2 linked regions of the Rhodopirellula baltica SH 1 genome follow. The protein of the gene in region 2 interacts with the protein of the main gene of each other region in a pairwise test. Links are inferred from orthologs where the notes say so. Each region holds a gene or a part of one and is shown on either strand. Other genes may lie near its edges. The genes, in order: ribD and accC.

What was found.
Region 1: the proteins of accC (region 2) and ribD interact in binary tests that used the Escherichia coli proteins (3 or more experiments, as listed by UniProt). The link is inferred for Rhodopirellula baltica SH 1 from one-to-one orthologs.

Annotation. Positions count from the first base shown.
Region 1 is NC_005027.1:3,213,792-3,222,934, forward strand. The notes cover bases 3,193-6,191. They hold ribD (bifunctional diaminohydroxyphosphoribosylaminopyrimidine deaminase/5-amino-6-(5-phosphoribosylamino)uracil reductase RibD), read left to right. Parts: upstream 3,193-4,099; coding sequence 4,100-5,284; downstream 5,285-6,191. Other genes in these bases: RB_RS12440 (tetratricopeptide repeat protein), read left to right, coding at 3,193-4,100; RB_RS12450 (hypothetical protein), read right to left, coding at 5,302-6,191. Outside these bases: RB_RS12430 (M28 family peptidase), read left to right, coding at 1-815; RB_RS12435 (hypothetical protein), read left to right, coding at 812-1,729; more of RB_RS12440, read left to right, coding at 1,806-3,192; more of RB_RS12450, read right to left, coding at 6,192-9,143. UniProt on the Escherichia coli protein: Converts 2,5-diamino-6-(ribosylamino)-4(3h)-pyrimidinone 5'-phosphate into 5-amino-6-(ribosylamino)-2,4(1h,3h)-pyrimidinedione 5'-phosphate.
Region 2 is NC_005027.1:4,559,111-4,568,211, reverse strand. What follows is about bases 4,170-7,126. They hold accC (acetyl-CoA carboxylase biotin carboxylase subunit), read right to left. Parts: upstream 6,346-7,126; coding sequence 4,993-6,345; downstream 4,170-4,992. Other genes in these bases: RB_RS17465 (aminopeptidase P family protein), read right to left, coding at 6,941-7,126; accB (acetyl-CoA carboxylase biotin carboxyl carrier protein), read right to left, coding at 6,349-6,849; RB_RS17480 (NAD-dependent epimerase/dehydratase family protein), read right to left, coding at 4,170-4,782. Also shown: RB_RS17495 (hypothetical protein), read right to left, coding at 1-1,472; RB_RS17490 (serine/threonine-protein kinase), read right to left, coding at 1,487-3,013; RB_RS17485 (RNA polymerase sigma factor), read right to left, coding at 3,021-3,656; more of RB_RS17480, read right to left, coding at 3,787-4,169; more of RB_RS17465, read right to left, coding at 7,127-8,047; alaS (alanine--tRNA ligase), read left to right, coding at 8,270-9,101. UniProt on the Escherichia coli protein: This protein is a component of the acetyl coenzyme A carboxylase complex; first, biotin carboxylase catalyzes the carboxylation of the carrier protein and then the transcarboxylase transfers the carboxyl group to form malonyl-CoA.

The sequences.
Region 1 (9,143 bases), 1.3 Mb from region 2 along the record:
GCGGTGAGGAACTTGGGCTGTTTGGATCACAAGCGTTTGTCGACGACTTCAGCAAGCTGTACCCGGCCGCTCCGATTCAAGAACCTAGCGAAGATGACATCGCGATTGCTCACGCTCACGGGATGACACCCGATGCGGCATCACTCGGAGATGCTGTCGCAGTCTATTTGAACCTCGACATGGTCGGCCGACTGCGCGACAAGCTGATCGTGCAAGGGATTGGGTCCTCACCCGGTTTTGAAGGCGAAGTCCAACGCCGCAATGTGCCGGTTGGTGTCGCCTTGCAACTTGATCGAACCAGCACACGATTGCCAACCGATGCGTCGGCGTTTGTAGCTCGCAAGGTGCCGATTCTTTCTGGCTTCACAGGTGCCCACGAGGACTACCATACCCCTCGCGATACCCCCGACAAACTGAACTACGACGGCAACGCGGACATCGCGAATTTGTTTGGTCTGCTAACTCGCGGATTCTTGATGTCCAGCGATGTGCCAGAATTCAAACTCGACGAGGGTCAATCCACCGAGGAGGTTCCGCGAGCCCGTTTGACCGCTTACTTGGGCACCATTCCTGATTACGCGGCAGGTGAAGTCAAAGGTTTGAAGTTGAGTGGAGTCGCTTCGGGGGGGCCGGCCGAAACCGCCGGCGTTCGCGGCGGAGACGTGATTGTGAAGTTGGCCTCACAAAAGATCGAAGACATCTACGACTATACTTATGCAATCGAAGCGTTGAAGATCGGCGAAACGGTTGAGATCGTTGTCAATCGAGAAGGCCAAGACGTCACGTTGTCTATCACCCCCGGGTCACGAGATTGATCGCACTGAATCAGACCGCTTGGCGAAGGCTTTGCAAACTTTGCATTGCCGGTCTGATTCTGCATCTCGTTTGCAACCATCAAACGGTCATCGCCCAGGACGCTCCGCGATTTGACATCGTGGAGGGAATGATCGACGAAGACAAATTGATCGCGGAGCCGATCGCCATATCTTCGTTGCCCGCACCGAGCGAAGAAATTGCTGGGTTGCTTGAGGCGGGGCAGGTTCAATTCATTTCCGGCGGCCCGCGTCCATCGGAAACGTACGGTCTACGATCAACCGGTTTCATCAATCGAGAGTTCGATGCTGAAACGCGTTTCAATCTTTCTTATCACTTCGTCAGTCGTTGTCGGTGGTGGTGGAACGAGGAGGGCATCGTGGTTCGAGTTCGCTACCCCGAATTGAAACTCAAAGTCGACCACACGGTTTGGTTTCGCCGGCGACCCGATGATCTCAGCCAGTTCTGGAATCTGAAATTGGTTCAGCACGAGATGGACCACATCCGGCTATCGACCGACCCTCGCGTGCTCAACCGATTCGAGACCGCGGTTCGCAAGGACGAGAGCCTGCGGTTCAGTCGGTCCGAGATGCGATCGGTGCTCGGCGACGATGCCGTTCCCGAACGGAACAATGGCCCTAGTTCAAACCGTGGCCCTGATTCAAACAATCGAACGAGCCGAAACGACCGGTCACGAGGCTTATCAGCCGACCAAGTTCGAATGCTGATCAACCAGCGCGTTCGAGATCACTTTGACCGAACCGTTCAGCTGGTCGAGATTCGGTATCGAGAACTCGATCGCCAGACCGCCCACGGATCATTCCCCATTCCCGAGGATGGTCCGCTTCGCGGTTGGCTCGACCGGTCGGCGACCGACCCGACCGACGAACCCGCAGAGGATCCGCCCTCGCGATAGCGAGCGACGATCCACTTGCGTATGCATTGCGTCTGCCGTGGGAATTCGGTGATGCGCTGAAACGCTCGAAATTCGTTTGCCTGACAATCCGACGGCAGATCGCATCTTGGGACACATCGTTCCGCGTGGTAAGTTGCCAGCTTCACTCGCTCACTCGGCAGCCAAGCTGTCCGCACGCCTCCATTTATTGCGACTGTTTATGTCCATCGACACCTACTCGATATGCCCTTGCGGTAGCGGCAAGAAGATCAAGTTTTGCAAATGCAAGGATTCCGTACACGAATTGGATCGTGTGCTGAAGATGATCGATGGGGGCCAACTCGTCCCCGCTTTGGACCGATTGAGCACGATCCTGGAAGAACACCCCGACGCCGCTTGGGCTCTCGCCATTCGCGGCCGCTTGTTCATGGATTTGCGTGAATACACGTCCTTGGAAGAAAACGCGGACAGATTCCGTCGTCTCCAACCATCCAACCCGTTGGCACTCACGCAGAGTGCCGCCGCAGCCCTTTTCCGCCAGGATTTGTCAGCTGCGACCGAGCTGATGCTGGAAGCGTTGACCGAAAGCGGTCAAACCGTCGATTCCTTCGTCTTGGACGTCGCTTCGCTCCTTGCATACGCATTGGCTGGCAACGGAATCCTGCTGACTTCCCGCGTTTATGCCACGTTGGCATTGGTTTCCACCGGCTATGAAGACAGCCGGATGGCGGCCAACGTCCTCCAACAAATCAATGGCGACCCGTCGGTCAACCAACTTGCCAAAGCCGTTCCGAACCTCATTCCACCACCGGAAAACGCGGACTGGGTTGAACGCTACGACGAAGCTGCTTTGTTGCTATCCAATAACAAGGTTGCCCTCGCACAAACCAAATTTGAATCGCTCCAGCGCTCCGCTCCGCTTCAGCCAGCCATCCTGTCCGGACTGCTCAACTGTGCCATCTGGAGAGGCGACCACGCAACTCAGACCGAAACGCTGGTCAAGCTTTCGCAATGCGAAGAACTGAGCTTCGACGAGCGTGCTCGTTTCCTCGCGATGTCGCAAATGGCCAGCCCCGATGCCGATGGCCTGGCCGTCGATCACCTGGAACTCAGTGCTGACGTCGAATCGATCGACGAGTTCCAAATGGCGATGATCGCTAACCCTCGTTTTGAGGAATTGCCCGCTGACGCCTTGGAATCAGTCAAACGCGAAGGCGATGTCGCACCTCGCTCCGCTTTCCAAATCTTGGACAGCGACGTCCTTGGCGAAGGCGAAAAGCTGACTGCTGACAACATTCCAGTTGCCCTCGCCGCAGTGTTCCTGTTCGGCCGTGAAACCGACCGTTCCGCTCGCCTTCAAATCATCGGCTTGCCCGCGACCAAGCGAGCCCAGGTCGAAGAACTGATGCAGCAAGTCGCTCCCAACGTGGAGTGGGTCGAAGCGGAAGAGATCGGCAAACTGCCTCTGACGATGATCGCAACGCCTCAGATTGGTGGGATCCGTCCAGAAAACCAGTCCGAATTGGATGCAGTGGTCAAAGAGCTGATCAGCCAACGCGTTCCGGAAACACTGTCCACGACTCCGGTCAAAATGCTGGGTGGTGTGTCCTTGAAGGAAGCCGCCAGCGACGAAAGCAAGACTCTGCTTCGAGCTGCGATGATTCGCTACATCGAAGGCGAAGACAACTTGGTCGCTCGGGACGAAAATCTGATCAATCGCCTTTGCGAAATCGGCAACGTGCCGAAGATTGAACGCAAAAAAATCACCGGCGACGAACTTGAAGAGATCCCCGGCAGCGATTTGGATCGTATCGATCCATCGGAATTGGATCCTGAGAACCTGATTTACCTGATCCAGCGTGCTCAGCAAATATCCGCCACTTCAATCGGCCGCCGGGCATCACTCGCTCTGTTAGAAGCCGACACCGAATCGGTCGACGAAGGTCGCTTCATTGGCGCGAAGATCATCGCCTACTCGTTCCTGATGCAGCGTGCAACGGAATCCGACGTGGCGGTCGACTACTTGGACAAAGCCAAAGCTTACGCCGAGGAACACAAGCTCTCCGACGCGTCACTGTTGCTGGCGGAACTCGGACTGCGTTTGCGTCGTCAAGAGATCGACCTGTTCCAAAACACCGTTCAGGCGATTGTTCAGAAACACAGCGACAATCCCGAAGTCATGGGCCGGTTGCAACAAATCCTCGCTCAGCTCGGACTGATCAACCCCGACGGGTCGCCACGCCAAGCCCCCGGTATGGGGCCAGCCGCACAGGAACCCGCCGGCGGCGGACTTTGGACACCGGATGGCGACGGTGGTGGAGCGGCCCCCGCCGGACCAGCGGGTGGCGAGGCTTCTGGTGGAAGCAAGCTCTGGGTCCCCGGAATGGACTGATGCCAAGCGAGACCAACGCGGCCCCGAATGGTCATTCGGCGGTTGATGTCCGCTGGATGACCGAAGCCATCGAATTGGCATATCAGGGCCGAGGCAAGGTTGAACCGAACCCTCCGGTCGGCTGCGCGTTGGTCCGAGATTCGGTCTGCATCGGCAAAGGATACCACCAACGATTTGGGGGACCTCATGCTGAAGTCGAGGCCCTGTCGAGTTGCGATGACGCCACCGGAGCGACCGCGTACGTTTCGCTCGAGCCATGCTGTCACCATGGCAAAACGCCGCCCTGTGCGGATGCACTGATCCGAGCGAAAGTCGCTCGAGTCGTGGTATCGGTGGTTGATCCATTTGACCAAGTTGACGGTGGCGGAATTGAGAAACTTCGTGCCGCAGGCATTGAAGTCGTCACCGGCATCGCAAAGGAAGCCGGCGAGGAACTGCTCGCCGCGTATCTCAAACGCGTCCGCACTGGCATGCCCTGGGTCATCGCAAAATGGGCGATGAGTTTGGATGGGCGCATTGCAACGCAAACGGGCGAGAGCAAGTGGATCACCGGTCCAGCATCTCGCGGTGCCGTGCATGAACTACGTGCCAGCGTCGATGCCATCGCGGTGGGAATGGGGACAGTCATTGCGGACAATCCTTTGCTGACCGTTCGGCTGTCCGAGCTTGCAAAAGTTTCCGCGGCCAAGAGTACTCACACCGAGGATCGATCCAACCAATTGGTTCGGTTGGTTTATTCCCGCTCGCGATTGCCGGATCTGCAAAGCCAGCTTGTTCAGACCGCTTCGCAGACGCCCACCTGGCTTATCGCGGGACCACAGATTGCCAACGCGGATCTCGCACGACTGGCGGATCACGACGTCGAGACTTGGCAATGCGAATCCGCTGATCCAATCGAAATGGTTCAGCAGTCTCTGCTTTGGCTGGGCAGCAAAGACAACCCACGCGGTCTCGCAATGACCCACCTGATGGTTGAAGGCGGCAGCCAATTGCTCGGCAGCTTTGCCGCCGCGGATCAGATCGATGAGGTACACGCCTTCATCGCTGGCAAATGCATCGGCGGACGATCAGCCCCTGGGCCACTGGGTGACCCTGGGATCAAAGCCTTATCCGATGCGACGTCGCTGCGAATGAGCCGCGTGGACTCATTCGACAACGACGTGCGATTGATCTATCGCCGATAGGTTGGGCCGATTGCAACTCAGTTGCCAAATCCGCCGCCGCCTCCGCCGATTCCACCGCCAGCACCACCGCCGCCGCCGATTCCACCAGCTCCGCCTCCAGCAGCTCCACCACCGGCACCACCGCCAGCTCCGGTATCGCCAGAAACGAAGTTGAACGTCGTGACATCACTGATCTGAGAGAAGATCGGGGCCGGACTGATTCGAACATAACGTCGATCAGCAGAGATGATTGCCAACGTGGTCAACGAAGCACCTTCAGGCAAAGTAGTAATAACCGGCATATAACCAACTCCACCCTGCGGGTTGAATCCATTGATGCCATTCACTCCGCCGGTTCCGATCGCTCCGCCGGTTGCCCCTGGGATCAACGATGGATAATCGCTGAAGAATTCTTGCAGCAATTGGCGATTGTCACCCAGTGCATTGGCGGGTTGATTGTTCAAGCCACCACCGGCTGCCGGGCCGATGAATTGCCCCAACATTTCATGACCCACGTTGCGTCCGAAATCAGCCAGATGCTCCACTTGGGCATCGGCGAGCTTCTCTTTGCGTTGACCTTCTTTGACCTCAAAGATCACCAACGCGTTTTGTTCCATCAATGGAATGTCCTGACGAATGAACTTTTGCTCAGGACGTCCCACATCGGTCAAAATCTCAACGGTTACTTTGCCAGTCGAAACGTTGCCCCAGATACGACGCAGCAAGACGCGGTACTCACCTGAGAAACCTTTGGGGCACAAGTAAGTTTCCGAGACCTGTCCGGTGGCATCGTCGTTGGCACCTGGGTAAGCGTCGCCGAGCAAGGTACCGCCACTGGTGCTGTTAGGCGAATCCAATGAGCAAACCGTTCCCGATGGTTCTTCAACGGCCAAGTCAATATCAGCATCACCAGTCCAACTCACTCGTACGATCGCGTCATGAGATGCGGCACGACGCAGAGCTTCACTGAACTGCTTCGCTGACTCGTTGTCACCTTCGGCCAACAACTCTTGATGAGTTGCACGGGCCACCAAACGAGCTTCTTCGACCAAAGGTTGGAACTTATCGCTCCAAGCCAATCCCAGAACACCCTCGCAAGCCCAAGCCAGATCGGCAGGTTGATCCAAACGTTTTGCCAGCCGAAGCCCCATCACGTAAGGTTCGCGGCGGTCCACGTCGGCTGCCGAGATTTGACGGCATAGCTTCATCGCGGCGGAGAGCTGCCCCATGTCTTCCAATCGAGCAGCAACGTTCAGCAGATCTTCTGGCGTTTCAGCAAAGTCAGCAGCGGAAAGCAAAGCTCGTTCGACATCGGCATCGGGTGCATCAGTGGCGGCCAACGACAACGCATAGGCCTGGTACATCCAAGGCTGAATGTGTCCGGCCGAGATAGCACCTGCGATGACCGCACGAATCTCATTGAAATGATCCTTCGCGGCGGCTTTGTCGCCAGCTTCTTCTGCTGCCGATGCCTTCACGTTCAGATGCGACACGGTGGCACGAACTCGACGATCCAAGATCGTTAGGTCCCGAGCCGATTCAACTTTCCAGTTGGCGAAATGCTCGGACCAAACCTGATCCAACGACTTTCCTTCTGGAACTTCGAGACGAATCGCACGGTCGATGTTTTCGATCACTTCGCCATCGGAAGACTTCGGAGTGGTCGCAGCAGCAGACGAACTGGTTTTGGATCGGAGCGAGGCGTCATCAGGTACGACAAACATACCACCGCCGCCTCCCATTCCGCCCATACCGCCGCCGCCCATGCCACCGCCGCCCATGCCGCCACCCATGCCGCCGCCCATGCCGCCACCCATGCCGCCGCCCATGCCGCCGCCCATGCCGCCGCCGCCACCGAGGCTAACGATAGGCACGACCAAGTCACCGACGGGATAAACCTTCGTGACCAAGTTGTCTTCGGCTGCGGTCACGGTGGTGATGTTCAGAACTTCGTCCTTGATCATGTAAGTCAAGTTCTGATCACGGAGCATCAATCGCAGGAATGATCGAAGCGAAACGTTTTCCAGCGAGATGTTCACCGGAATGTCTTCGGACAAACCTTCACCTTCCAGACTGAAGACGTCGATTCGAATCGGGATCTGACGATCTTCACTGATGATTCGAATTGCATCATTCAACGGAGTGTCGGGAAATGAATAGGTGACTTCATCGGACAAACTCGCTTCGATGCGTTGTTCCGTTTCGCTGTCGCCAACCAACTCGATTGAACCGTATCGTTCGATACGACGACGGCTCAGGCGTTGCCAGGTCTCAGCTTCGGGGTAAACGATCGGTGGATCATCGACGAATGGAACCGCCGACTTCAGCACCAACGAGAATGCGTCCACGAAGTTACGTTGACGCAGTTCGCGATAACGACGGTCACGAGCATAGGTTTGCAACGCAAGTGTTTCGTCAGTCACGTGACGTCCGAGAACACTGTCATCGGTGATTGTGTCGCCAGCCAAGGCTGCCATTTCCAAAGAAACGCCACCATCGGCTTCGGTGTAGCGACCCTCGTCGATCAAAGCGTTCATCTGCGAAGACAATCGTTTCAAACGATCTTCACGTCGATAGGTTTCTTGCAGCAAACGAGCCGATGCGGTGGCACCTGCTGCGAGCTGTTCGAGGTTGGCTTCCTGTTCAAGGAAATCGGCTTCACGAGCGCTGGCAATCTGAATCGCCGAGCGAACTTGGCCGAGCAATTCACGACGCAGTTGCGGATCGATATCAGGCGTCGTCTCGACACGCGAAAGCAGGCTTTTCAGACTGCCGGCGACACCAACAGGGTCTTGGCGAATCAATCGACGTGCTTCACGCAACTGAGCGCGGACTTCGCCTCGCAAACGACCTTCTTCTCGTGAACGAAGTTGCTCGAAACGCCCCAACAAATCGCCACCGTCTTCTCGCAATTCATTGTCACCAACGACAGGCCCGAAGCCGCCATCGAACTGACCTCCGCCTCCCATGGCTGCGCCCGGATTTGCTGGAGCAGGATTCGCTGGTGCGACATCCGCGGGAGCACCGAAGACATCGTCGTTAGCACCAAAACCGGCGTCAGCAGCAGGAGCGGCATCGACTGCTGGTGCTGCGGGAGCCGGAGTTTCTGCAGCAGGTGCTTCTGCGGCAGGAGCGTCCATCGCTGGTGTATCATCAGCCGCCGCACCAAAGACATCGTCTCCATCGGTGGGCTCTGCGCCGAATGGGCTATCCGCAGCGGCATCACCACCGCCACCAAAGATGTCATCGAATGGGTTGTCATCACCGTTTTGCAAGATCAATCGCTTGCCTTCCGGGGTCGCCATCTTCAGGACCGCTTTTGCCTCCGCGTTATTCGGGTCGGCTTGCAATGCTTCTAGAGCAACCGCACGAGCACCTCGCATGTTGCCTTGTTGCATCGCCATCGTGGCAGCGTTAGCCAACGACTCTGCGCGGGCCGTCATCGCTTGAGCCGTTTGTCGCAGCATCGGCGAACCAGCGGTTGCCAACAACAATCCGCGAGCGGTTTTGTGCTCTTCGATCAGACCGGTTAGGAAAGCGAAGTCAAGGTTGTCCGACTCGACGCTCGAGTTGGCCTTGATTTGAATATCGCTGTTCAGCGTGCCACCGACCAAATTGATCGACACTTCTTCAACGGACGAATTCAGTTGTCCCAAATAGATCGAATCGCGATCCAATCGCAGAGGCGGCAAACGTTTGCCGTGAACCCAGTCGATGCTCGCGTCCGATTTGATTTCAGAAATCCAGATGGGCGACATCACGGCCGCGTCAGCGACCAAATCAGCGATCTCGGCTGGCGTTGCGTCGGTCCCCACGACCCCCAGAACACCACCGGTTTGATTTGCCAAGACGCCCATCATTTCCACGTTCTTCGTCGGCC
Region 2 (9,101 bases):
GTGTCTTCGCTTGCTTTGGGGGCGTTGGTTGTCGGGTCCAGTTCAGATTCTGGCTGATCTGCACTTTCGTTTGGATTCTTTGGTGCATCGGATGGTTCCGCCGAATCCGTGTCGACGGGGATCAATTTCATCGCAGCCTCGAACTGTTCGAGTGTGGTCTTTGCATCTGTGATCGCGGCTTCGGCGCGTTGGCGTTCAAGTTGTGCAGACTTGGAGTTGGCTGAAGGATTTGTTTTTTGCTGCTCGTTCAGGGCAGCTAGCTCCAGTTCGGCTGCATTTAAATAGCGAGCCAAGTCACGCTGGATTGATTGAAGTTGCAGCTTCAGCAGGGCGGTTTGCTTTTGGGCGGATGCGTAGTCCAGTGTTGCTCTTCGCAATTCGGAGGCAGTGAGCGCGCCTTCTTCATGCAGTCGAGTGTATTCGTTGAGTCGTTCCTTGTTTGACTGCTCAAGCACTGCTGCGTCGCTTGCTTTCAATGCAGACTCGTAGGCTTCCATGAGTTTGCCGGGGTAAGATGGAGGGATTGGTCTGGACGCTGGTTTTTGCGGCGAAGGACTCGGGGGCCGGTTGGGGCTTGGTTGCCATGAACGGGTTGAACGAGGGGAGTTGCTTTCTGGGTATGCGTAAGGCGACTTTGGGTGGAAGTTATCGCTGATCGGGCTGCTGCCGTATTGATTTGAGGAATACGGCGACAGCGGGGCAAATGGAGTGTTGGGTGGTGTGTAGTTCCAGTCCAGCGGATCGCTGCGGCCGAGCAATTGGTCGATTCGTCGCTGAATGATTTTGTCTTGGTTTTCAGCACGTTGCTGATGGATCTCTTTGAGCGATTGGAGGCGTTTCTCAATCGCTGCGATCTCCGAGCCTTGCTGCTCGTGCATCCGCTTGAACTCCTGTTCCAGTTCGCTGCGAAATTCAGCCAGCTTGGCGTCCATCTCGTTGCTACTTGTTGATCCCCGCAGTTGGTTGACCAGTTGCTTGATTCTTTCGTTGTGTTTGGAATCCTCTGTGGTCATCAGGCGGCCGGTCAGTTGGAGGGGGATTCTTTGTCGAATATATTCTGTCGTGATTGAGATGTTTCCGTCTTTGTCCATGGTTCGACGCGTGACTGGTACATCGACTTCTTGGGCGGGTTGTGCTTGTTTGTCGATTCGCAGCGTCGTCTTGGATTGGTTGTTGAATCCTGGTTGCGATTGGTGATCGCTGTTGGGATATGCCTGATGTGAGAGGCTCAGTTCGCTTGCAATTTGCGCGCGCGACTCCTGGTACGGTAGATTGTTAGGTTGGGGATAAGAGTTCAAGCGTCGCGGTTGGTCGATGGATCGCGGATCCCGGGTTTGGGCCCATGTTGAGGGCAGGGAGGTCCACGACCAGACCAAGACGGCGGCCGTGGGGATCGTCAATGTTGCGATGAATGCAGACTTCCAAACGCGGCTTCGTCGCTTGGGCAATGCCGGAGTGGGAACCGAATTCATTTGAGCTACATCCTTCATTTTTGATCTCCATCGGTGAGGTCGGGATTGACTGTTGGGTCGGTGCCTTCGAGTTGGTTTGCCAGTTGCTCCAACATGAACTGAATCGAATGCAGTTCTGCGTTGAAGTGAACTGCGTCCCAGTCGTCGGTGGTTGGGGCGGGGGGCGCAGGGACGCTTGGTGCCATCGTCGTCAACCGTCGCGATTGTTCGATGACCGTTGGCAGCGACCGTTCCGTGTGAGAGTTTTCCTGCTTGCGGTGATTCCAAGTTGCAGCGCTGGCCACCGCCGTCAGCACTCCGGCGGCTGCGAGCGTCCATCGAAGGGAACGTCGCGGACGACGTTCTTCAAGCGAGTTCGGGAGTCGATTGCCAGTTGGGTTTCGGACATGGGCGTTGACTTCACGAAGCAGCGAGACCGCCTCGTCTGCGGATTCAATCCTGAGCGTGAGGTCAGGTTCCATGAAGCGAGCGACCAAATTGTCGAACCAACGGGGCATCCGTTCGTTGATCTCTTGAATGGGTTTGGCTCGTGTCTCGGTGATCTTTCGCAGGATTCCCAGCGGTGACTCGGCGCGGAAGGGTGCGCGTCCCGACGCCAAGGCGTAGAGCAGACTGCCCAAGCTGAACAGGTCGCTGCGGGCGTCCAGGGATTCGCCCCGAGCTTGTTCTGGGCTCATGTACTGGGGTGTGCCGGCGATCATTCCGCTGTTGGTCAGCGTGGCGTCATCGAGTGCCCGGGCGAGTCCAAAGTCGCTGATCAAGACACGACCGTTGCCCTCTTCGATCAAAATATTTGCGGGTTTGATGTCTCGGTGGAGCACGCTGTTTTTATGAGCGGCGGACAATCCTTCGGCGATTTGCAAGCCGATTCTGACGACCTCGGTCAGTTCCAGCGGGCCTTCGCGATCCAGGCGTTGTTGCAGGTTTCCGCCGTCGATGCAGGGCATCACCAGGTAGGGCAATCGAGCGCTCGGGACGACGCTGTAAATCGGCACAATCGCAGGGTGCACAATCGCCGCGGCAGCTTGGGCCTCTCGCATGAAGCGTGTCCGCGCCGCACCAACGCCAGCAAGGTGTGGGGAGAGAACTTTGATTGCAACCGGTCGATTCAGTTCCGGATCCATGCCTCGTAGCACGACGCCCATACCGCCTTGTCCGATCACACTGTGAATCGAGTATTGATCCAAGGTGCCAATTGCACGCGTGTCGTCGACGGCGTCTGAGTGTTGATCCCGCAGTGGTTGCAGCAGCGGACGGATCCAGTCCAACGACGCGTCGAAGGATCGCTGGGGCTGGGCTGGATCGCTTGGCGGTTGGCTAGTAGGCCGGCTGCTTTGGTCGATGAATGTGCTCTTGCTGAGGACTTCGACGGTTTCGTCCCACCACATCGGCTCGCCGGCGATTGCTCGCAATTGCGATCGGCAGCGTTCGCAATTGCTGAGGTGATACTCGATGCGATCCGCTTCGGGAACCGGTAATCGCTCATCGAGCAATTCACGCAACTTGTCCATTTCAAAGTGTGGGTCTTGCTTGGCAATCATGATGCGATCAATCACTCAAACGTTGGTGGACAAGTTCACGAATCCGTTTGAGGATTCGGCACCTGGCGACATAGACCGATCCCTCGGTAATGCCCAGTTCGGAGGCGACGGCCGCGATGGATTGGTCCTCCACGGCAGTTCTCCAGAACGCGATCCAGTTCTTTTCGCCCGTTCGCGATCGCACTTTGCTGGCGGCCCAGCGAAACAGCTGTTGCCGATGATCCCGATCGAACTCGTGGGACAATTCCGCATCCTGTTGGAAGCCGTCGAGGCCTCGTTCGTTGGACGCAGCGGCGTCGATGATTCGGACGATGCTGCTGCCGCCGGTCAGTTCGCGGCGAGATTGAACGGATCTCAGTCGGTCGATGGTTGCGTTCCGCGTGATTCGGCTGAGCCAACCGCGAAAGGATCCTTGGCCGGTCACGTCAAACCGCTCGATCGCACCAGCGACCGACATCAGGATCTCTTGCACAATTTCACGAGCATCCGCGTCCTGCACGCCACGCCGCTTGACCAAGCGGTAGATCACCGGCTCATAGATTGCGGAGAACTCGGCCCAGGCGAATTCGTCCTTGGAATCACGCAGTCGCAAAAGTAAGCTTTCGCGAGTGGTTGGTTCGGCGGCGGTGGAATCAAAATCCAAAACGCAGTTCCAGGTAGGTGGACCGACTGTTCAAAGAGTCTCACGGATGTCCGAGCCAAATATTACGCCTAATTTCAGAAGATGGCGAAAATCCTGGTGTTTGCAGTGGAGAGTGTGTTTTTGCCGGGCCTCATCGGTGATGCTGGCGGATCCAGTTGGCCGCGTCGGTGAGGCTTTCTTCGAAGGGGCGGATCTTGTAGTCGAGTTCGCTTTGGGCTCGCGAGCTGTCGTAGTAGTGGTATTGGCTCGACATGCCGACCGCTGCGCTGTTGAAGTCGACTTCATGGGGCAGCAATTTGCCGACGATGTCGCCTGCAACGCCCGCGATCCATCGCTGAGCTGGTCCGGCACGCATGATTGGCTGGCGGGCTCCCATCGCCTCGGTCATCGCCTTCCAAAGTTCGAGGTACCGCATGTTGTGGCCGGCCAAAATGTATTGCCGGCCGGACGGGATTTCATTGGCGAGCAACTTTTCCGCGGCGCGGATGGTGGCGGCGGCCACGTCTCGGGAATCGCAGGTGCTGTTGCCTCCTGAGGGAGAAAGAGGGCGCCAGGCCTTGCTGACTTCGAGAAGCATCCGACCGCTACTCGGTTTCCAGTCCCACGGTCCGAGCATGAATCCTGGGTGAACCAAGACGGCTTTCAAGCCATCTTTCACACCTTGCATGACGGCTTCGTTTCCGGCCCGTTTGCTAAGAACGTAGCTGCATGGGACTTGGCCGCCCGCGTGATCCAGCGGGGTGTCTTCGTTCGCGACGCCGTTGCGGTCGGCAATACCCAGTGTGTTGACGGTGCCAACGTGAACGAGTTTGCAATCGTGATGCAGGCATGCATCGACAATGGTTTGGGTGCCGTCGCGATTGACCGCCATGCTGTCGTCGAGCCGTTTCCAACCAAGGTGGATCATGCCGGCGGAATGAATGACGGCATCGCAATCGGACATGGCGTTTTCGATCGCTGTTTGATCGAGCAAATCGCCGTGGGCGAATTGGGTGTTGATCCCTTCGAAAACTTGGGGATCCGGTTCGCCTCTGACGAGCGCGATCAGGTCATGACCGGCGTCCGACAGTTGGCGAAGGATCGTGTTGCCCAGCAAGCCTGTGCCGCCAGTCACAAAGACTCGCATGGTTATTCCTTGGGGACCAACGGAATACAGAGTGACATAGGCTTCCAGTCTGTTGTGATGCAGGGAAACACAGGCTGGAAGCCTATGCCACATGAATCGACGTTTTGGGTAGCGGAACTCGTCAAGAGTTTCGATCTGCATCTTAAATTGCCGAAAGTCTTGGCGACTTCCGCTACGGCCAGGACCACATTTCCTAGCAGTGACGCAACACTAAGACGTTTGGCCTTTGTAGTTCCGGTCGACGAACTTGGTGTCGACGGTGCCGTTCACAAACGCTTCGTTCTGCAGGATCCAGTTATGGAATCCGACCGTTGTGGTGATCCCTTCGATCTGCAGTTCTTTCAAGGCTCGTAGCATCGTCGCGATGGCTTGTTCTCGCGTGGGACGATGGACGATCAGTTTGCCGATCATCGAATCGTAGTACGGAGGAACCACGTAGCCGGACTTCACGTGTGAATCAAAGCGAACGCCCATGCCGCCGGGCACAAACATCGATTCAATTTTGCCGGGACACGGTTGGAAGTTCTTGGTGGGATCTTCGGCGTTGAGTCGACATTCGATCGCGTGACCGGTGCATGTCAATTCGTCTTGACGGAACGACAGTGGCAATCCCGCGGCAACTCGAATTTGTTCTTGGATCAAGTCGACTCCGGCCACCATTTCGGAGACTGGATGTTCGACTTGGATCCGAGCGTTGACTTCGATGAAGTAGAAGTTGTAGTCCTTGTCGACGATGAACTCGACCGTGCCCGCACCGGAGTAGTCGGCACCGGCGATCATTCGCACGGCGGCGTCGCAGATTGCTTCACGACGATCGGCGGGCAAGTCCGGGCTGGGGGCTTCTTCGACGAGTTTTTGGTGACGTCGTTGGACGCTGCAATCGCGTTCAAAAAGGTGGCAGACATTGCCGTGCGTGTCCGCAATGACTTGCACTTCGATGTGACGAGGTTGCTGGATGAATTTTTCCAGGTACACGCCGCCGTTGCCGAAGGCCGCGATGGCTTCGTTGCGAGCTGCTTCGAGTTGGCTCTTGAGGACATCCTCGGTCTCGGCGACCCGCATGCCTTTGCCGCCACCACCGGCGGTGGCTTTGATCAAAACGGGAAAGCCAATTTCTTTGGCTGTGTCGATGGCTCGATCGAAGTCCGCAATCAATCCGTCACTGCCGGGAACGACCGGGACGTTTTGAGCGATGGCCATGGAACGAGCGGTGTTTTTGTCGCCCAATTTGTCCATCGCTGTTGGCGACGGCCCGATGAACTCAAACCCGCTGCTTCGGCATTGCTCGTTGAATTGAGCGTTTTCCGCCAGGAAGCCGTATCCGGGGTGGATGGCATCGACGCCGGCAACTTCTGCCGTGGCGATGATGCGATCGATTTTCAGATAGCTGTCCGCACTGCGATTGGTTCCGACGCAGTAGGCATGGTCCGCCAGTTTGACGTGCATGGAATCTTTGTCGGCTTCGCTGTAGACGGCGACCGACTCGATGCCCATTTCACGGCAGGCGCGAATCACACGCAGCGCAATCTCGCCTCGGTTGGCGATCAAAATACGTTCGAACATGGATCAGCCGTCCACCTGGACGCGGAACAAAGGTTTGCCGAAATCGACGGCTTGTTGATCGCCAACGAGCACTTCAACGATCTTTCCACGGCACTCGGCGGGAATCTCGTTGAAGACTTTCATGGCTTCGACAATGCACACCACGGTGTCTTCGCCAACGACATCACCAACCTGAACAAACGGCGGTGATTCTGGGTTGGCCTTGGAATAGAACGTGCCCACCATCGGCGAATTGATTGTGATGGTACCCGCCGTGTCAGCGGGAGCATCGCCGCCGGACGCCGCCGGAGCGGCGGAAGGTGCAGCGGGAGCGGCCGCGACAGGAGGTGCCGCAACGGGAGCGGGAATCATGGCCGGAGCCGTTCCACCACGCGTCAGTTTGATGCGATCTTCGCCCTGCTGCAGGTCCACTTCGTTCAGTTCGTGTTGTTCCATCAACTCGACGATCTGGCGAATCCGATCGATGTCAAACACATCCCCGCCGTCGGGTGTTTCCGATTTCATACGAAGTCCGATACCTGCAAAGTCCAATGTTTTTCGAATCCAGAACGGACCCGATCAACCTTTTCTGATTGAAGAGTAAGTTCGCAACGTTTTACACAACAAGGCGACAATCATCGAGACCCTTCGGAAGGGTGCTCAGTCGTTCAAATCCATCAGCTGTCACGAGGATGTCATCTTCGATGCGAATTCCAAATTCCCCCTCGAAATACACCCCGGGTTCCACGGTGAGGACCATCCCTTCGCGGAGCACATCGGTGGACATCGGTCCCATGCGTGGATCCTCGTGAATTTCCAAGCCAAAACTGTGTCCAAGCCCGTGTTTGAAGGCGTCGCCCAGGCCGGCATTCTGAAGGACTTGGCGAGCGGCTCGGTCGACTTCGATGGCTTCCACGCCATCTCGAATGGCTGAAATCGCGGCTTCTTGAGATTCCAGAACCGCCTGGTAGGCGGCTTCAAATCGATCGGCGGTCGCTGAACGCACGTCCGCTTTGTGCAGCGTTCGAGTCAAATCGCTGCAATACCCGTCGACACGGGCCCCCCAATCGATGAGCAGAGTCCGGCAATCCGCCAAGGCAATGTTGCGAGGGTGGTAGTGGGGCAGGGCACCGCTGGGCTCGGCACCTGCGATCACATCAAAAGCAACGCCGGACGCCCCCAGGCTTCGCATGGTCGCTTCCAATTCGTGAGCGATTTGCAGTTCGGTCATCCGCGGGGTCAGTTTGTTGGTGACGCTGAGAAAACTTCGCTCGGCAATCGAAATCGCTCGCCGAATGGTCGCCAATTCGTCGGCGTCTTTGATGGAACGCAGCGTTTCGACCAAACCGGACGTCTGTGTCCATTCCACGGATTCGATTTGTTCTTTCCACTGATGCATCGTGGAAACTTGCACGTGGTCGGCTTCGAATCCGATCGTTTTCAACGACGAATCAGCCAAATACTCGGCCAGCAGCGCCACCAAAGTTTGGCTGGGTGGCCGAATGGCACTTTCTAGAGCCGGGCATTCTTCGGCAATTTGTGTTTCGTAGCGACGATCGGACAGCAAGGTGGCTTTGCCGTCGGGACGGACCAGCAACCAAGTGCTGTCGCCGGTGAATCCGCTGAGATATCGCACGTTGACTTCGCTGCAGATCAAAATCGCGTCCATCGGTTGGTCCGAATCGGCGATGGATTGCACAAGTCGTTCAATACGCTGAGTCATGAAGTCGATATCCAGTGGTGAAGTTGAGTTGGTAGTTTCGCGGCGGAGCGTTTCGACTGGCCAGAAAAGCATCGCAGCAGCCGTCTGGCGGCCGGCATTGTGGGCCGAAATTCGGCACCTGTCACCCGTTGGGCATCGACTGATATCATGCCGACGATGGAACGCGAGCCCCCGTGGCTCAATCCCCGATCTTTTCCTTGTTGAATCCACCCGCACATCCTGATGAAAACTGACGAACTGCGCGAAAAATACTTGGCGTTCTTTGAGACCAAAGGTTGCGTCCGCCAACCCAGCGACGTGCTCGTTCCGGCTTGGGATCCATCGGTTTTGTTCACTCCCGCGGGGATGAACCAGTTCAAAGACCACTTCCTTGGAAAGGTCAAACTGGATTTCACTCGCGCGACCACGTGCCAGAAATGCTTGCGAACCGGTGACATCGACAATGTGGGCCGGACCGCGTTCCACCACACGTTCTTCGAAATGCTGGGCAACTTTTCGTTCGGCGATTATTTCAAAGAAGAAGCCATCCACTGGGCGTGGGAATTCCTGACCGACAAAAAGTGGCTGGGCATCCCCGGCGAGCGTCTGACGGTCACGGTCTACAAAGATGACGACGAAGCGTTTGGCATTTGGCACGACAAGATCGGATTGCCGACCCAACGCATTTCGCGAATGGACGAGGACGAAAACTTCTGGCCCGCGTCGGCACCCAGCGAAGGCCCGGACGGAGTCTGCGGTCCCTGCAGCGAGATCTATTACCAACTGGAAGACGGCAGCGACGTCGAAATTTGGAACTTGGTGTTCACCCAGTTCAATCGCGTCGGCACGCCCCCGGACAACTTGCATCCGTTGCCCAGCAAGAACATCGACACCGGCATGGGACTGGAACGAACCGCCAGCGTCCTGCAGGGAGTGCCAACGAACTTCCACATCGACAGTCTGTTCCCGATCGTCGAAGCCGCGTCGGAAGTCTGCGGCGTGAAGTACGAATACGAAAGTGACAATGGCCGACGCTTGCGCCGGATCACCGACCACGCGCGAGCCAGCGTTTTCG